DNA from 3 places in the Streptomyces sp. ICN903 genome. Region 2 is predicted to be linked to each of the others. Evidence: riboswitches for the same ligand, from Rfam matches in the RefSeq annotation. Region 2 holds a riboswitch; each other region holds the start of a gene.
The links. Region 2 has a riboswitch for cobalamin ahead of L7D48_RS01285 (ABC transporter substrate-binding protein). Riboswitches for the same ligand answer to the same signal wherever they lie in the genome.

Region 1 (5,902 bases), on a different contig from region 2:
CCGCCGTGGCCACACCGAGGTAACGCCCCTGCATGCCCTCCGGCGCGCCCATGGCCGCGGTGGTGAAGGCGGCCGAGGTCACCACGGCCGCGGCCAGTGCGGCGAGCACCCGGGCCGCCATCAGCGGCCAGTACCCCGGCGCGAGCGCGGCGGCGGCGTTGGCCAGGACGAACACCAGCAGCCCGGCGACCATCACGGTGCGCTTGGGGAAGCGCTCGAACACCACCGCCAGCGTCGGGGCTCCCAGCGCGTAGACGACGGCGAACACCGTCACCAGCTGCCCGGCCGCCGGCACGCTCACCTCCAGGTCGGCCGCGATCGTCTTGAGCACACCGGCGATGATGAACTCGTCCGTGGCCGTGGCCAACAGGGTCAGGAACAGCACGAGAAGCCAACTCGGCAGGCTTTTTCTCATGATGGGCGAACCTCCGTCACGCGCGCCGGGGCGGCGGGGACGGGGATCGGCCCTTCCGCTCGGGGGACGCGCGCTCGTAGCGATGGGAACCGGGATCCGGGCGGCGGCAGGCTCCACGCCTGCCGCCGCCCGGATCCGCGCACTCCCGGGACGCTAGGTGGTGACACCGGTGTCAGGGTCAAGCCCGCTGTCCCGGTCCCGTCCCCCGGCCCGTTCCGCGTGCCCTCCTGAGGACCTCCTCGAATCCGTCGGCTCCGGACCGGGTGCGCAGCAGGGCGATACGGCGCACCAGTTCCTCGCGGTGGCGCCGGAGCAGGGCGGCCTTCTCGTCGATGACGGCCAGCCGCTCCTCGTACATCGAGATCGCGTGGTCGGCGTCGGAGCAGGACATGAAGTCGGCCATCTCCATGGACAGGCAGGGCTCGACCCGCAGGATGTCCTCGACGGTCAGCCCGGAGGCCAGCAGCTCCCTGACGTTGAGGACCCTGTTGACGGCCTCCTCGTCGTACTCCCGCCATCCTTTGGCGGTGCGGTGGGAGCGCAGCAGCCCCTTCTGCTCGTAGTACCGGATGGACCGGCGGCTCGCCCCGGTCCGCTCGGACAACTCCCCGATCTGCACGTGTCCCCTTTCACGGCGAAGGCCCACAGGGCGGCCGCCGGCCACGTCACGGCCGGCGGCGCACAACGGACAACCGCGGCGGCGCACCGGTTGCTTCCCAACCGGGCGCCGTGGGCGGGGTCGCGGCTGCCCTGGGGACCCGCCTCCTGTCACCGGCCGCTGCGTGGGCCGTAGGGCTGGAGGAGCTGGTCGACGGGCGCGTAGTCGTCGGTGAGCGGCCGGGCGTCGCCCATCCAGGAGGCGAGGTCGTCACCGGTGACGACCTTCCAGCCGGTCCCCCGGGCGTCCAGCTCTTCCTGGACCGCGTGCGGGTCGACCGGCCGGCCGGAGGCGAGCACCACCAGGTTGCCGCCGTCGGCGGCGGCCGGGCCCAGGCCGATGTCGGCGGGGTCGCCGACGAGGGCGACGTGCTCGAAGACCTCGCCGAGGGTGGCCGCCTCGGCGCGCGCGAAGGCCAGATCACCGTGGTCGATGAGGTTGGCGACGTACAGGCCGTCCTCGTCGAGCACCCTTCGTACGTCGGTCATCGCCTCCACCGTGGTCAGGTGCCATGGCACGCTGACGCCCCCGAAGGCGTCGCCGACGACGAGGTCGCGGCTGCCGTTCTCCAGCCGCCGCAGGCCGAGCCTTCCGTCCTCCACACGTACGTCGATGCCGGTTTCGGAGCCCAGACCGAGCCGGTCGTGGTCGATGCGCACGACCCCGCCGTCGATCTCGGACACGACGCTGCGCGTTCCGGGCCGCGTGGCCGCCAGGTAGCGGGGGAAGGTGAGCCCGCCGCCGCCCAGGTGGTGGGCGGCGAGCGGCTCCTGGCCGGGAAAGGCGGCGTCGACCACCGACGCGATGGCGCGCACGTAGGTGAACTTCAGGTAGGTCGGGTCCTCGACGTCCACGTAGGAGTGCCGCAGGCCGTCCAGGACGAGTGTGCGGCCGCTTTCCCGGTCGGGATCGGCGACGACCCGTGCGCAGTGGTACCTGGTCTCCGCGTCGCAGCCGCCGGGCGCGACCGTGGCGGCCAGGCCGCCGGCGACGACCGCGAGCGCCAGGGCGGGGGCGCCGCTCCACCCGCGCGTCCGCCACTCGACCAGCGCCGAGCCGGCCACCAGCAGCGAGCCGAGACCGATCAGGATGCCGCTGACCGGCAGGCGTGACACGAGGACGAAACCGGTCAGGACGGTGCCGAAGATGGCGCCGGCGGTGCCGACGCCGGACAGCCGGCCCACGACCGTTCCGGTCTCGGCGAGAGTGGTCAGACGCAGCTTGGTCACGATCGGCGTCACCGCGGAGAGCAGCGCGCCCGGCACCAGGATGGTCAGCGACGCGATCGACAGCAGCGCAGGAGGCGCCCACTCCGCTGTGGTGCGCAGCACGGCGGGGGTGAGCGCCACCACCGCTCCCGACACCCCGAGCGAGGGGCCCAGGAGCCGGCGCGGGTCGGCCCGGTCGGCGATACGCCCGCCCAGCCAGGAGCCCAGCGCGATCGCGGTGAGGGCTATGCCGATCACCATGGTGCTGGTCTCGAGGGTGAGGCCGAGGTAGGGGGCCAGCAGCCGCAGGGCGACGATCTCGACGACCAGGACCGCGGCCGAGGAGCCGAACACGAGCACGGCGGCGGCGCGGGAGCCCATGCCGCGGCCGCGGGGCGCGCTCTCCGTGACGGGCGGGGAAGACGATTCGGTCACATGGGACATCCTCGCACGCGCCGCGCCGGCCGAACGGCCATGCCCGAAGCCCTTGTTGCCCGGGTATCCGGGGTCCGCCGACGGCGCGCGAGTCACTGGGCGGAGCCGTCGTGGCCACCGCCTCCCCCTCCGTACCGCGTCATGGGCCTGCCTCCCTGCCCAACGGCCCAGGCCCGCCGCCGTCACGCCGCGCGCCGGCCCGGTCCACGGCGCCCACCCGCACAACGCGCTCCGTACCGGCGCCGGACCTGTCCTCCCGGACCCGGACCCGTACGCGAAAAAGGGCCTGCTTGCCAACGCTTCCGCGCGCGCACTACTGTCGCCACGCCTTGGTGAACGGGAAATCCGGTGCGATACCGGTGCGGCCCTCGCCACTGTGATCGGGAAGTCCGGCTCCAGCCCTCGCGGGCGGCCACTGGGTCCTTCGGGGCCCGGGAAGGCGGAGCCCGGGCGGTGGTACCCGTCAGCCAGGAGACCGGCCAAGGCGCGTCAACCATCCACGAGGTGCTGGAGAGGGTCTGTCCGGTCATGCACATAGCCGAGGGCTTCCTGCCCCCCGCGCACGCGGCCGCCTGGTGCGCCGCGTCCGCTCCGTTCATCGTCCACGGAGTCCGCCGTCTCACCCGTGAGGTCAGGGAGCATCCCGGGAGCACTCTGCTCCTGGGCGCATCCGGGGCCTTCACGTTCGTCCTGTCGGCCCTGAAGCTGCCCTCGGTGACCGGGAGTTGCTCGCACCCCACCGGTACGGGACTGGGGGCCGTCCTGTTCCGGCCGCCGGTGATGGCGGTACTGGGCACGATCACACTCCTGTTCCAGGCGCTGCTGCTCGCGCACGGCGGCCTGACCACGCTGGGCGCCAACGCCTTCTCGATGGCGATCGCCGGCCCCTGGGCCGGATACGCCCTCTACCGGCTGCTGCGGCGGTCCGGCGCGCCGCTGATGGCGGCCGTCTTCTTCGGCGCCTTCGCCGCCGACCTGTCCACCTACTGCGTCACCAGCGCGCAGCTGGCTCTGGCGTTCCCCGACCCGGTCAGCGGATTCTGGGGCGCGCTCGGCAAGTTCGGCACCATCTTCGCCCTCACGCAGATCCCCCTCGCGGTGAGCGAGGGGCTTCTGACGGTGTTCGTGATGCGGCTGCTGGTGCGGTCCAGCCGGGGCGAGCTGACCCGGCTGGGCGTGCTGGTGTCCGGCGGGCGGGCCGGAGAGCGGAAGGCGGCCGGCAGCGAGGCGGTGGCGTGATGAGCAGGAACACGAAGATCAACGCCCTGCTGCTGCTCGCCGTGGCCGCCCTCGCGGTCCTGCCCCTGGCCCTCGGCCTCGGCGACCACAAGGAGGAGCCGTTCGCCGGCGCCGACGCCGAGGCGGAGACGGCGATCACCGAGATCGAGCCGGACTACGAGCCGTGGTTCTCCCCGCTGTACGAGCCGCCCTCCGGGGAGGTCGAGTCGGCGCTGTTCGCCCTGCAGGCCGCGCTCGGCGCGGGCGTTCTCGCCTACTACTTCGGCCTGCGCCGCGGGCGCCGCCAAGGCGAGCGGCGGGCCGGGGCGCCGCGGGAGGCACAGCCGGGGGCGCGACCGGAAGCGGGGCCGGAGGAAGCCGGGGGCACCGCGGGGAGCACCGGGGAGACCGGGATCCGGGGAGCCTGAGCCCGTGCTGCCGATCGACGCGGCGGCGCACGGCAACCGCTGGCGCCGCCGCCACCCCGTGGACAAGGCCGTGCTCGGCTTCGGCCTCACCGCGCTGGCGCTCTGCCTGCCGCCATGGCCGGGCGCGGCCCTGGTGCTCCTCACCGCGCTCGCCGTGCTGCTGGGCCCGGCGGGCGTGCCCGGCCGCAGACTGTGGCGCGCCTGCCGGGTGCCCCTGGGTTTCTGCGTGACCGGCGCGGCCACGCTGCTCGTCCAGGTCGGCGGTCCGGAAGGGCTGCTGTCCCTCGCCGACGACGGCCCGGCCCGCGCCGGGGAGCTGCTGCTGCGCACCTCGGCGGCCTCGCTGGGCGTGCTGCTGTTCGCCTTCACCACCCCGATGTCCGACCTGCTGCCCCGCCTGGTGAGGGCCGGCGTACCCGCGCCGGTCGTGGACGTCGCCCTGGTGACGTACCGGATGAGCTTCCTGCTGCTGGATTCGGTGCGCCGCGTCCGCGAGGCGCAGGCCGCCCGGCTCGGGCACACCACCCGGGCCGCGGCCTGGCGCTCCCTCGCCTCTCTCGGCGCCACCGCGTTCGTCCGCGCCTTCGGCCGGGCCGCCCGGCTGCAGGACGGGCTCGCCGGGCGGGGCTACGACGGCACCCTGCGGGTGCTGGTGCCCGAGACGGGCGTCTCCGCGCGCTTCGCCTCCGGCAGCGTCGCGCTCCTGGGCGCCGTGACCGCCCTCACCCTCGTCCTGGAAGGACCGCTGACGTGAGCGAGCCGGCACTCGTGGCCCTGCGGAAGGCCTCCTTCTCCTACGAGGACGGGCCGCCGGTGCTCAGCGGCCTCGACTTCGAGGTGCGCGAAGGGCGCACGCTCGCCCTGCTGGGCCGCAACGGCAGCGGCAAGACCACGCTGATGCGGCTGCTGAGCGGCGGACTGCGTCCGGACGCCGGCGAGTTGACCCTCCGGGGGCGGCCCGTCGCCTACGACCGCAAGGGGCTGACCCGGCTGCGCACCACCGTCCAGCTCGTCGTGCAGGACCCGGACGACCAGCTCTTCGCCGCCTCCGTCGCCCAGGACGTCTCCTTCGGGCCGCTGAACCTGGGGCTGCCGGACGCCGAGGTGCGGGCGCGGGTCGACGAGGCACTGACCGCCCTGGACATCGGCCACCTGGCCGACCGTCCCACCCATCTGCTCTCCTACGGCCAGCGCAAGCGGACCGCGATCGCGGGGGCGGTCGCGATGCGGCCGGAGGTCCTGGTCCTCGACGAGCCGACCGCGGGACTCGACCCGGACGGCCGGGAGCGGCTGCTCGCCACCCTGGGCGGGCTGTGCGAGGGCGGGACGACGGTGGTGATGGCCACGCACGACGTCGACCTCGCCCTGCTCTGGGCCGACGACGCGGCGCTGCTCACCCCGGACGGGGTCCGTACCGGGCCGGCCTCCGCGATGCTGGCCCGCACCGACCTCCTGCACCGGGCGGGGTTGCGGCTGCCCTGGGGCATAGCGGTGGAACGGCTGCTGCGGGCGCGGGGCCTGGTCTCCGGCGCCACCGCGG
Region 2 (5,902 bases):
CGGAAACGTTTCGACCGGTCCGCGCTGCGGGCGGATCTGCGGGCGGCGGTGCCCGACGCCACCGCCGCGCTGGTGATCACCGCGGGCGTCTTCGCGTGGCTGTACGCGCGCGTGGAGTCCGGCGCCTCCATGACGCTCCAGGTGATGCCCGAGCTGGCGGACGCCGACCGGTACTGGATGTACTGGTTATGCCAGGCGTTCGGCTGGACCGGCCTGCTGTGGGCCTGGATCACGGTCATGCTGGGCCTGGTCAGATCGAGCGCCAGACCGGGGTGGCTGCGGCTGCCGGTGGCACGGATCGAGCGCTGGCACCGCACCACCAGCCTGACCACCATCGGCCTGATGTTCGCGCACGCCGCCCTGTTCTTCGCCGAACTGGTGCGCGCGAACGAGGACGGGGCGGGCTGGGCGGGGCGTCTGGCGACCTCCTTCGCCGAGGTCTTCGTCCCCGGCGTCTACTCCTCCGGAACCGGCCGGATCGCCATCCTGATCGGCCTGCTCGCCCTCTACCTCGCCATCCCGCTCGGCCTGGCCTTCTACCTGCGGCAGGCCACCGGCTCCCGCATGTGGCGGGCCCTGCACCGGTTCGTCATCGTCGTCTACGTCCTGAGTGTGTGGCACACCCTGCTGTACGGCACCAACCTCTGGTACGACGGGGCCTTCCGCACCACCGTGTGGCTCCTCCAACTGCCCGTCGCCGCCCTGCTCCTGATCCGGCTGCTGGCCCCCGCGCGGCGCGGTGAGCGCCTGCACCTGCGCGACGCCGCCAGGCGGCCGGGCGCGCTGCCCCTGGCGGCCCGCCTGGCGGGGCGGGCCGCGGCCGCGGCCACCGTGGTGGCCCTGCTGGTGGTGGCCGCGACCGGCCGGGACGGGGGCCGCACCCCGGGCGTCGCCGGCGCCGGTCTGAACGTCACCCAGACACAGGTGTGGGTGGGGCTGGCCGCGCTGCTCGCCGTCATCGCGGTCGTCGTCCACCGCCTGCGCCCCGCGCCGCGCGCCGGCGCAGCGGCGGCACGCGGCGGGGAGGACGCGCCGTGAGGGATGCGGTGTGAGGGGGCGGCTCGGGAGCCGTGTCAGCCGCCGCCGGGCCGGGCTCCCGAGCCCTCCTCCGCGCCCGGTGCGGTCTCCCCGGGCAGGAAGGTGATGTGGGGCCTGCCGGTGCGGGGATGGAGGACCACCTCGCCCGCCACCCCGTACACCTCGGCCAGCAGCCGGGGCGTGAGAACGTCGGCGGGCGGACCCGAGGCGGTGACCTCGCCGTCCTTGAGGACGTAGAGGCGATCGCAGTAGTACGCGGCCAGATTGAGGTCGTGGAGGGCGACCAGCACGGTCGCCGGAAGGCGGCGCAGCAGGCCCAGGACCTCGAGCTGGTGACGGATGTCCAGGTGGTTGGTCGGCTCGTCCAGGACGAGCAGGGAGGGCTGCTGGGCCAGGGCACGGGCGATGAGCACCCGCCGGCGTTCGCCCCCGGAGAGATGGGCGAAGGAGCGGTCGGCCAGATCGCCGGCGCCCACCGCGGTGAGCGCCGACTCGATCAGACAGGCGTCCTCGGGGCTGTCGCCGTCGAGCAGCCGCTTGTGCGGAGTGCGGCCCATGGCGACGACCTCGCGGACGGCGAGGTCGAAGTCGGCCGCCGACTCCTGCACCACCGCGGCCACGGTACGGGCCAGTCGCCGCACCGGCAGCGACCAGGCGTCGCCGCCGTCGACGCGGACCCGGCCGGAGTCGGGGCGCAGGACGCGGTAGACGGCGCGCAGGAGGCTGGACTTGCCGCTGCCGTTGGGCCCCACGAGCCCGATGGTCTCGCCCGGACGGGCGCTCAGGGAGACGTCCCGTACCAGGTGCCGGGCTCCCGCGGTGAGCGTGACGCCGTCGATGTGGAGGTCGGTCGCGGTCATGCCACTCCCCGGTCGGTGCCCCGCCGGGCGTCCCGGCGCATCAGCCACAGGAAGAAAGGCCCACCGCACAGGGCCGTGAGCACGCCGACCGGGATCTCCATCGGCGCGGCGACCGTCCGCGCGGCGATGTCGGCCCAGATGAGGAAGACCGCACCGCCGAGGGCCGCCGTCGGCAGCACCCGGCGGTGGTCGCCGCCGACGAACAGGCGCACGATGTGCGGCATCATCAGGCCGACGAAGCCGATCGGCCCGGCCGCCGCGACCAGCACGCCGGTCACCAGGGAGAGCAGTACGAACAGCCGGGCGCGGAACCGGGCCACGTCCAGCCCCATCGTGGTGGCCGCCTCCTCGCCGGCCAGCAGCAGGTTCAGGTTGCGTGCCTGCACGACGAGGACGGCGGTGCCCAGGAGCAGGGCCGCGCCGGGCAGCCACAGAGTGTCCCAGCCGACGCCGCCGAGGCCGCCGAGGGTCCAGGCCAGGACCGCGCGGGCCTCGTTGCCCCGGTCGGTGGTGAGCAGCAGGAGGTTCAGCACCGCGGTGAGGACCGACGCGATCGCCACGCCGGACAGGACGAGCCGGACCGAGGTGATCCGGCCGCCGGTACGAGCGGTGACGTACACCAGCAGCAGCGCGCCGAGCGCACCCGCGAAGGCGGCGGCCGACAGCGACACCGGTCCCAGCCAGGTCACCCCGAACACGATCACGGCGACGGCGCCGAGGGACGCGCCGGAGGACACCCCCAGCAGATAGGGCTCGGCGAGCGGGTTGCGGACCAGGGCCTGCAGGGCGGTGCCCACCACCGCGAGTCCGGCGCCGGTCACCGCGCCGAGCAGCACGCGCGGCGCCCTCACGTCCAGCACGATGGTCTCCCGTGCCCGGGACCAGTCGGGGACCGCCCAGTCGGCGCCCAGCGCGTGCGCCACGATGCCCCACACCTGGCCGGGCGGCACCCGCACCGAGCCGATGGCCAGACCGGCCGTGGCCGATACCACCAGCAGGGCGGCGAGGACGAGCAGGGCGGTGGCGAGGGATCCCCGGCCCGCCCGCCTTCCGTCGCGCGAGGGGCGCCGCACGGCCGCATCGGCGGGCGCACTCGCGGCCGGGGCCGTCACCGGAAGTTCTCGGGGTGCAGTCCGCGGGCCAGGTCCTCCACGGCGTGGGCCGAGCGGATGCCGACCAGGGTCGCGGTCAGCGGCAGCACGACGAACCGCTCGTTTTTGACGGCGGGCACATCGGCGAGGGCGGGCCGGGAGAGCAGGAACTCCTTCTTCCGCTCGACGCTGCCGGCGCCGGCGTAGTCGTAGATCGCGATGACCTCGGGCTTGCGCTCGACGACCTGTTCCCAGGAGACGTCGCCGAAGACGTCGTCGAGGTCGGCGAAGACGTTCTCGCCCCCGGCCAGCCGGATCAGCTCGGTGCCCAGGCTCCTGCCGCCCGCCGTGAAGGCCGCCTTGTCGCCGCTGTCGTACACGAAGACGGGCACCTCGGGTTCGTCCTCGACGGCCGCGGCGGCCTCGTCGACCCGCTCCCTCAGGTCGGCGACCAGCTTGTCCGCCCGGTCGGAGACGCCGAAGACCTCGCCGATGGTGCGGATCTCCTCGTAGGTGTCCTCCATCGTCACCCGCTTCTTTCCGCAGTACTCGCGGTTGAGGTGGGTGTCGATGCCGGCGTCGGCGAACGCCTTCCGGGAGCGGCCCTCGTGCTCGTCGAAGGCGCTGCGGTAGCCGCCGTAGACGAAGTCCGGCTCGGCGTCGAGGACCGTCTCGAAGGAGGGCTCCCTCTTCGCCAGTTGGGGGACGGACTCGTAGTCCTCCCTCAGCTCGGGCAGGGGAGCGGAGTCGGGGAAGGCGGTGCCCACCATGCGGTCCTTCAGGCCGAGTGCGAGCATCAGCTCCGCAGGGTGCTGGTGGATGGTGACCACCCGCGACGGCGGCCTGTCGTACGTCGTCGTCACACCGCAGTTGTCGACGGTGACGGGGAAGCCCTCGGCCGGCTCCGACGCGGCCTTCGGGTTCCGGGAGGCGTCGCCGGGGGAGCCGCAGCCCGCGGCCAGCAGGGCCGCCGACAGGGCCGCGGCCGCGGCCCGAAGGACGCGGCGCCGGAGGGGAGGGGAGGGGAGATGGGCACGCGCAGGGGTGGTGGACATGTGAAGCCTCCTGGGGAGTCCGCGCTCCTCGGAACGGGCCCGCGACAGGCCAGTGTCCTGACTCCCGGATCGACGCTTCCCCCTGCCTTCCCGCGCGGCGCGCAGTGGCGTATCGAAGGGGTGCACTCCCCGGTCACAGTGGCGGGACCGTGCCGGATTCGCACCGGCTTCCTGTCTCCCGTCGCGGTGATGACCAGGTGATATTACGTCCTGCGGATTCAGAGGTGAAAGGGCGCGTGGGCCGGGGCCCGCATCCCTGTGCCGTCTCGTCCCCACCGGGCCGCCCGCGAGGCAGGCGGCCCGGCCGGCGATGCCGGTGTCAGCGCTGAGTTCCGCCGTCGGCGGCGTTGCCCGCTCCGGCGGAGGACGGCCCGCTTTCCGTGTGCTTGACGACATGGGGCACCGGTGCGCTCCGGCCAGGAGAGGAGTCGGACTTCATCGCCCTGACCTCGCCCTTGAGGATGCGGGCGGACTTCCCCGCGGAGCGGGCGAGTTCGGGGAGCTTCTTGGCGCCGAGGACGACGATGACGACGATGATGAGGATGGCTGTCTCGCTGATCCCGAGCACCATGGGTCCTTTCCGGAGGTCTGTGCGGTACGGAAGCCACTCGCGGTACCGCTGCGCGGCCCGCGCGGAGTCAGACGTTCACTCCGAAGTCCTTGGCGATGCCGGCCAGGCCGGAGGCGTAGCCCTGGCCGACCGCGCGGAACTTCCACTCCGCGCCGTGGCGGTAGAGCTCGCCGAAGACCATGGCGGTCTCGGTGGCGGCGTCCTCGCTCAGGTCGTAGCGGGCGATCTCGGCGCCGCCGGCCTGGTTCACCACGCGGATGTAGGCGTTTCGGACCTGGCCGAAGCTCTGCCCGCGCGCCTCGGCGTCGTGGATGGACACCGGGAAGACGATCCGGTGGACATCGGCGGGCACGGCGGCGAGGTCCACCTTGACGACCTCGTCGTCGCCCTCGCCCTCACCGGTGAGGTTGTCGCCGGTGTGCTCGACCGAGCCGTCGGGACTGGTGAGGTTGTTGTAGAAGACGAAGTGCCGGTCGGAGGCGACCTTCCCCGAGGAGTCGCACAGCAGGGCGCTGGCGTCCAGGTCGTAGTCGGTGCCGGTGGTGGTGCGTACGTCCCAGCCCAGGCCGACGAGGACCGCACTCAGGCCCGGCGCCTCCTTGCTGAGCGAGACGTTGCCGCCCTTGGAGAGGGAAACTCCCACGCTTTCCTCCTGTTGCCGTTCTGCCGCGCCGGCCTCTGCGCCGGCGGCCGCCAGTGTGAATCTACATCAATGTAGAAGATGTGCGGGTGCCGTTCCGGCCACCGCCCGCCCGCGACGTACGGCCGGCGCGGCCGGGAGGCGGGTGAGGGTTACAGGTCGAACTCGTGGGGCGGCAGGTCGAGCGCGTAGCAGGCCTCGCGGACCAGGGCCCGCTCGGTCGCGTCGAAGTCGCCGTCGGCACCCCCGATGACGATGCCGATCTGAACCACCGCGCGGGCCTCGGCGGGCTTCTTCCTCGCCTTGGCGACCTCCTGCATCACGCTCACCTTGCCCAGTTCGAAATCGGCGGTCAGTGTGTCCAGGTATGCCTCGAAGCGGCGGTGCAGATCGTCGGCGGGGAAGTTCTTCAGCACCTCGTTGCCGGTGATCAGATGGGCGACGCGCCGGCGCTCGGCCGGGTCGATCGTGCCGTCCGCCGCCGCGACCAGGGCGCACATCGCCATGGACGCGTCGCGGAAAGCACCGCTTTTGAGGTCGTTCTTCTTCGCTTCCAGTTGAGCCTGCATGGTCTGGGCGGATTCCTTGATGCGGTCCCACAGGGCCATGTCCACTCCATCCGTCGCCGAGGTCCGGACCGCGAAGGC
Region 3 (5,902 bases), on a different contig from region 2:
GCGGAGACGGGTACGGACGTGGGGGAGCCGGGGGCGGAAACGGCCGCGGACGTGCCGCCCGCGGCCCGTGCGATACGGGTCGCGGGGCGCGAGCGCAGGTAGTACGTGGTCTTCAGACCGCGCCTCCAGGCGTAGGCGTACATCGAGCTGAGCCGGCCGATGGTCGGCGACGCCATGAACAGGTTGAGCGACTGGCTCTGGTCCAGGAACGGGGTGCGGTCCGCGGCCATGTCGATCAGGGCGCGCTGCGGGATCTCCCAGGCCGTGCGGTACAGCGCGCGGACCTCCTCCGGGATCCAGGGCAGCTCGGCCACCGAGCCGTTCGACTCGCGCAGCGCCTCGCGGGTGCGCTCGTCCCACAGGCCCAGCCGCTTGAGGTCCGCCACCAGGTAGGAGTTCACCTGGAGGAACTCGCCGCTGAGCGTCTCGCGCTTGAAGAGGTTGGAGACCTGCGGCTCCACGCACTCGTAGACGCCCGCGATCGAGGCGATCGTCGCGGTCGGCGCGATCGCCAGCAGCAGCGAGTTGCGCAGGCCCGTGGCGGCGATCCGCTCCCGCAGCGCGGCCCAGTGCCCGGGCCAGGTGATCTCCGCCTGCGGGTAGTGGTCGACGTGGAGCACGCCGCGGGCGGCGCGGGTCGCAGGCCAGGCCGGGTGCGGGCCGTGGCGCTCGGCGAGGCCCGCGGACGCCTCGTAGGCGGCGAGCATGATCCGCTCGGAGATCCGTGTGGACAGCCGCCGGGCGCCGGGGGAGTCGAAGGGCAGGCGCAGCCGGAAGAAGACGTCCTGCAGACCCATCAGCCCCAGACCCACCGGACGCCAGCGGGAGTTGGAGGCCGAGGCCTGCCCGGTGGGGTAGTAGTTGACGTCCACGACCCGGTCGAGGAAGGCCACGGCGGTACGGACGGTGGCGTCCAGCCGCTCCCAGTCCAGCTCCTCGCCGGGGCGCGGATCCCCGTCGGCGCCGGCGCGCAGATGGGCGGCGAGGTTGACCGAGCCCAGGTTGCACACGGCCGTCTCGCCGTCGTCGGTGACCTCCAGGATCTCGGTGCAGAGGTTGGAGGAGTGGACGACGCTGCCCGGCTCGGCGGTCTGGTTCGCCGTGCGGTTGGCGGTGTCCTTGAAGGTCATCCAGCCGTTGCCGGTCTGGGCGAGGGTGCGCATCATCCGGGCGTAGAGGGCGCGCGCCGCAACCGTCCGCACCGCCAGCCCGGCCGCCTCCGCCCGGCGGTAGGCGGCGTCGAACTCCTCACCCCACAGGTCCGCCAGTTCGGGGACGTCGGACGGGGAGAACAGCGACCAGTCGGTGTCCGCCTCGACCCGGCGCATGAACTCGTCCGGGATCCAGTTGGCGATGTTGAGGTTGTGGGTGCGGCGGGCCTCCTCGCCGGTGTTGTCGCGCAGTTCGAGGAACTCCTCGATGTCGGCGTGCCAGGTCTCCAGGTAGACGCAGGCCGCGCCCTTGCGCCGGCCGCCCTGGTTGACGGCCGCGACCGAGGCGTCCAGGGTCCGCAGGAACGGCACGATGCCGCCGGAGTGGCCGTTGGTGCCGCGGATCAGCGAACCGCGCGAGCGGATCCGCGAGAAGGACAGCCCGATGCCGCCGGCGTGCTTGGACAGGCGCGCGACCTGGTGGTAGCGCTCGTAGAGCGAGTCCAGCTCGTCCCGGGGGGAGTCCAGCAGGTAGCAGGAGGACATCTGGGGGTGCCGGGTGCCGGAGTTGAACAGGGTGGGGGAGGAGGGGAGGTAGGACAGCGTGCTGGTGAGCCGGTACAGCTCGGCGACCTCCTCCAGGGCCCGCTCGGAGGAGTCGGCGGCCAGCCCGCAGGCCACGCGCAGCAGGAAGTACTGCGGGGTCTCGATCACGGCGCGGGCCACCGGGTGGCGCAGCAGGTAGCGGGAGTGGAGCGTGCGCAGCCCGAAGTAGCCGAAGCGGTCGTCGGCGCCGCCGGCGAGGGCTTCCTCGGCCAGCGCGTCGAGCCGCCGCGCGTGCCCGGCGACGAAGCCGGCCGTGCGGTCGGCGATCAGCCCCTGCCGGTGGCCGACCGCCACCGACGTGGAGAAGGACACCGCGCCCTGCCCGGCGGCCTCCTGACGGATCGCCGGAGCGAGCAGCCGCGCCGCGAGCCGCGAGTACTCGGGCTCCTCGGCGATGAGGCCGGCCGCGGCCTCGGTCGCCAGGGAGCGCAACCGGGCCTCGTCAGCACCGGGGTGGCGCCCGCGCAGCGCGGCGGCGGCGACCCGCTCGGGGTCGGTGGCGGGCAGGTCGGCGGCGAGTTCCGCCAGGGTGCGCAGCAGCGCCGCGCCCGGGCGGTCGTCCTGTGGTGCGCGGGCCGGTGCACAGGCCGGTGCACCGGCCGTGGCGGGCTCCGCTGATGAGATGGTCACTCGGTGCTCTCCCTCGTGGGCCGAAGGCCCCGGAGGGAGGAGGAGCAGGCGCGTACGGGCACACCCGGCCGGAAGAGGGCGCACCGCTCGCGTCCGCCGGCCCAACCCACGAGGCCCGGACGTGTGAATGAACACCGTCGGCAGGTCCTCGGACTCGCGGCGGACGGCCCTGACCGTGCGAACGACACGGGGGCAGCCCGCCGCACACCGTTGCGGGACAGCTCCGGCCTCACACCGGATTCCCCTGCGGCGACAGCGGGATGAGCATACATCTAGTGGTGATCTGGAAAAGCACCCCTAGATGTTGTGTCGGAGGGTTCCTCGGGTGGGGTGTGGAACCACGGCCCGGTGCCCTGTGCTCACGTCAGGTCCAGGGCGAAGGTCAGCAGGGGGACGTCCTCGACGGGACGCCAGTCGCGGTCGGGGGTGCGGACGAACCCCAGTCGCCCGTAGAGGCGGTGGGCGGTGTGCATCATGGGATGGCTGGAGAGCACCAGCCGCTCCAGTCCCAGGGCGCGGGCCCGGTCCACGCACTCGCGCACCAGGGTCTCGCCCACACCCCGGCCGCGCGCCGAGGGGCGTACCGCCAGCATCCGGAACTCCCCCTCGCCGGGGCGTGCGATCTCCGCGTACTCGCCGCCGTGCACCGCGAAGGTGACGGTGCCCAGAACCTCGCCGGTGCCGCTGCCGCCGCCCGTGCCGCCACCGGTGCCGTCCTCCGCGGGGCCCGCGGCCACCAGCAGTTCGGCGTGCTCGGCCCGGCGCCGGGCGTCTCGCAGCACGGCGAGGTACGGGTCCTGGGCGCCGAAGTCCAGCAGGCCGTCCCCGAGGTACACCTCGGCCGTCAACTCCCCGACGGCCTCGAACTCGTGCGGGCGCGCGGCCCTGATGGTGATGTCCATGACGGTCATCATGCGGCGTCCCGGCCGTGGTGGCGCAACGGCTTTCCGCCGGTGGCGCGCGGGGCGCGGAGACAGGGGTGGCGCGCCCCCGGCGCCGCCCCGCGCGCCTCACCGTTCTCCGTCCACCGCGCTCTCTCCCGGCCCCCCGCGTTCCGCGGCCCGCCGCGCCGCCCGGTCGCGCCGCACCAGCAGGTACGCGACGGCCATCAGCGCGGCGGAGAGAGGCACCCAGAGCAGCTGGTACCAGTAGAAGAAGGGGATCCCGGCCAGGGCCGGCTCGCTCCTGGCGTACGAGCCGACCCACAGCATCGCGACGAAAGGCGCGAGCAGGCAGGCGCCGATCGCCACCCGCGCCGGTGTGACGGCCGGGAGGGGGCCGGGGTTCTTCGGCGGTACGGGCATGGCCGCGGCTCCGTCCTTCCGGATCACCGTGGCCGCGGCGGACGGTCCGGGCCGGTGGCCGGCCTCCCGCTCACCGCCCCCGGCCGGGGCGCTGGAGGCGGGCGACGAACTTGTAGCGGTCGCCGCGGTAGACCGAGCGCACCCACTCCACCGGCTCGCCCTCGGTGTCGCGCGAGTGCCGGGAGAGCATCAGCATCGGCAGGCCGACGTCCGTGCCCAGCAGGCCCGCCTCGCGCGGGGTGGCCAGGGAGGTCTCGATGGTCTCCTCCGCCTCGGCGAGGTGCACGTCGTACACCTCGGCCAGGGCCGTGTAGAGGGAGGAGTACTTCACCAGGCTGCGGCGCAGGGCCGGGAAGCGCTTCTGCGACAGGTGCGTGGTCTCGATGGCCATCGGCTCACCGCTGGCCAGCCGCAGCCGCTCGATGCGCAGGACGCGGCCCCCGGAGGGGATGTCCAGCAGTCCGGCGAGCCGGTCGTCGGCGGTGACGTAGCCGATGTCCAGCAGCTGGGAGGTGGGCTCCAGCCCCTGGGCGCGCATGTCCTCGGTGTAGGAGGTGAGCTGGAGCGCCTGGGCGACCTTGGGTTTGGCCACGAAGGTGCCCTTGCCCTGGATGCGCTCCAGCCGTCCCTCGACGACCAGTTCCTGGAGCGCCTGGCGCACGGTGGTGCGGGAGGTGTCGAACTCGCCGGCGAGCGTGCGCTCCGGAGGGACCGGGGTGCCCGGGGGCATCGTCTCGGTCATCTCCAGCAGGTGGCGCTTGAGCCGGTAGTACTTGGGCACGCGCGCGGTGCGTCCGGCGGCGCCGCCTCCGGCGGGGCGGGCGCCGGCAGCGGTGTTCGTGGCCCCGTCGCTCTCCATCGCGCGCCTTCCCGACTCGTGTCGTGACTTCTCCAGTGCCGTCACCGGCTTCCTCCGTACGTAGCGGATCACATCGTGGCACGGCCGCCGTCCCCGGGGGCGTCCCGGCTCAGATGTCGGTCCGGTAACGGATGCGACCGCGAGCTTTATACACCGTTGACAGCGATATAGGTCTAGGCCAAGCTGCGGGCACTGGTCTAAACCACTACAGGCCAGCCCAGCCCCACGGGCCGTACTCGTCGCATGTCGACGCACCCCGGCGCCCGCCACGCACGGTACGGCAGACGCGGCCATCCGGCGGGAGCGGAGATCTCGGACGGCGGGCGGGGGGACTTCTGGCATCCCGAAGGAGAAGCACGTGAAGCACAAGCTCGTAGCGGCGATCGGTGCCGCGGCGATGATGACCGGCCTCGTCGCCTGTGGCGGGGAGGGTGGGGACAACTCCTCCAAGGCCCCCCAGGAGCGCGACGAGACGCTCACCGTCTGGCTGATGAACGACGCCCAGAGCACCTGGCCCGAGCTGGTGAAGGACGTCAACGCCCAGTTCAAGAAGAAGTACCCGAAGGTCAAGGTCAAGGTCCAGTACCAGCAGTGGGGCGACAAGGCCAAGAAGCTCGACACCGCGCTGGGCGGCGACAAGTTCCCCGACGTGGTCGAGCTCGGCAACACCGAGACCATGACCTACATCCTCAACGGGGCCCTCGCCGAGATCGACCCGGAGAAGTACGACAACTCCGACACCTGGATCCAGGGCCTGAAGGACACCTGCTCCTTCGAGGGCAAGCTCTACTGCGTCCCCTACTACGCCGGAGCGCGCGTCGCGATCTTCAACCAGGAGATGTTCGACAAGGGCGCGGGCACCAAGGAACTGCCGCAGACCGAGGACGAGCTGAAGAAGGCGCTGGACGAGGTCGCGGAGGAGTACGGCGACGACAAGGCGTTCTCCCCCCTCTACCTGCCCGGCCGCTACTGGTACGCGGCCATGTCCTACGTCGCCGCGTACGGTGGCCAGATCGCCGAGTACGACGAGGGCAAGGGCGAGTGGAAGGCCACGCTGAGCACCCCCGAGGCGCGCAAGGGCATCGAGCACTTCGTCAACCTGGTCAACGAGTACAACAACGGTGACCGGACCAAGGACGAGCAGGACCACGCCAACGTCATGGCGAACAAGAAGGCCGCCCTGATCTACGGCAACGGCTGGGAGGCCGGCTCCGTCTTCGGGGGCGAGAACGGCAACCCCGAACTGGAGGGCAAGATCGCCACCGCCGGCATGCCCGGCCCGAACGGCAAGGCCCTGCCGTCCTTCATCGGCGGCTCCGACCTCGCGGTGATCCAGAAGTCGGAGGCGAAGG

Region 1: it holds a riboswitch for cobalamin, as region 2 does, so the genes downstream of both, L7D48_RS02600 (energy-coupling factor ABC transporter permease) here and L7D48_RS01285 (ABC transporter substrate-binding protein) in region 2, are expected to answer to the same signal.
Region 3: it holds a riboswitch for cobalamin, as region 2 does, so the genes downstream of both, L7D48_RS02805 (ribonucleoside-diphosphate reductase subunit alpha) here and L7D48_RS01285 (ABC transporter substrate-binding protein) in region 2, are expected to answer to the same signal.

Annotation. Positions count from the first base shown of each region.
Region 1 is NZ_JAKMAY010000012.1:15,440-21,341, forward strand. It holds gene L7D48_RS02585 (MFS transporter) at 1-415, opposite strand, end outside; gene L7D48_RS02590 (MerR family transcriptional regulator) at 594-1,034, opposite strand; gene L7D48_RS02595 (fused MFS/spermidine synthase) at 1,184-2,716, opposite strand; cobalamin riboswitch at 3,030-3,215, shown strand; gene L7D48_RS02600 (energy-coupling factor ABC transporter permease) at 3,245-3,955, shown strand; gene L7D48_RS02605 (energy-coupling factor ABC transporter substrate-binding protein) at 3,955-4,362, shown strand; gene cbiQ (cobalt ECF transporter T component CbiQ) at 4,367-5,116, shown strand; gene L7D48_RS02615 (energy-coupling factor ABC transporter ATP-binding protein) at 5,113-5,902, shown strand, end outside.
Region 2 is NZ_JAKMAY010000005.1:42,674-48,575, reverse strand. It holds gene L7D48_RS01300 (ferric reductase-like transmembrane domain-containing protein) at 1-1,038, shown strand, start outside; gene L7D48_RS01295 (ABC transporter ATP-binding protein) at 1,074-1,898, opposite strand; gene L7D48_RS01290 (iron ABC transporter permease) at 1,895-3,010, opposite strand; gene L7D48_RS01285 (ABC transporter substrate-binding protein) at 3,007-4,044, opposite strand; cobalamin riboswitch at 4,074-4,257, opposite strand; gene L7D48_RS01280 (twin-arginine translocase TatA/TatE family subunit) at 4,364-4,612, opposite strand; gene L7D48_RS01275 (TerD family protein) at 4,683-5,258, opposite strand; gene L7D48_RS01270 (tellurite resistance TerB family protein) at 5,408-5,863, opposite strand.
Region 3 is NZ_JAKMAY010000013.1:28,985-34,886, forward strand. It holds gene L7D48_RS02805 (ribonucleoside-diphosphate reductase subunit alpha) at 1-2,387, opposite strand, end outside; cobalamin riboswitch at 2,509-2,672, opposite strand; gene L7D48_RS02810 (GNAT family N-acetyltransferase) at 2,747-3,289, opposite strand; gene L7D48_RS02815 (DUF3311 domain-containing protein) at 3,398-3,691, opposite strand; gene L7D48_RS02820 (GntR family transcriptional regulator) at 3,762-4,550, opposite strand; gene L7D48_RS02825 (sugar ABC transporter substrate-binding protein) at 4,909-5,902, shown strand, end outside.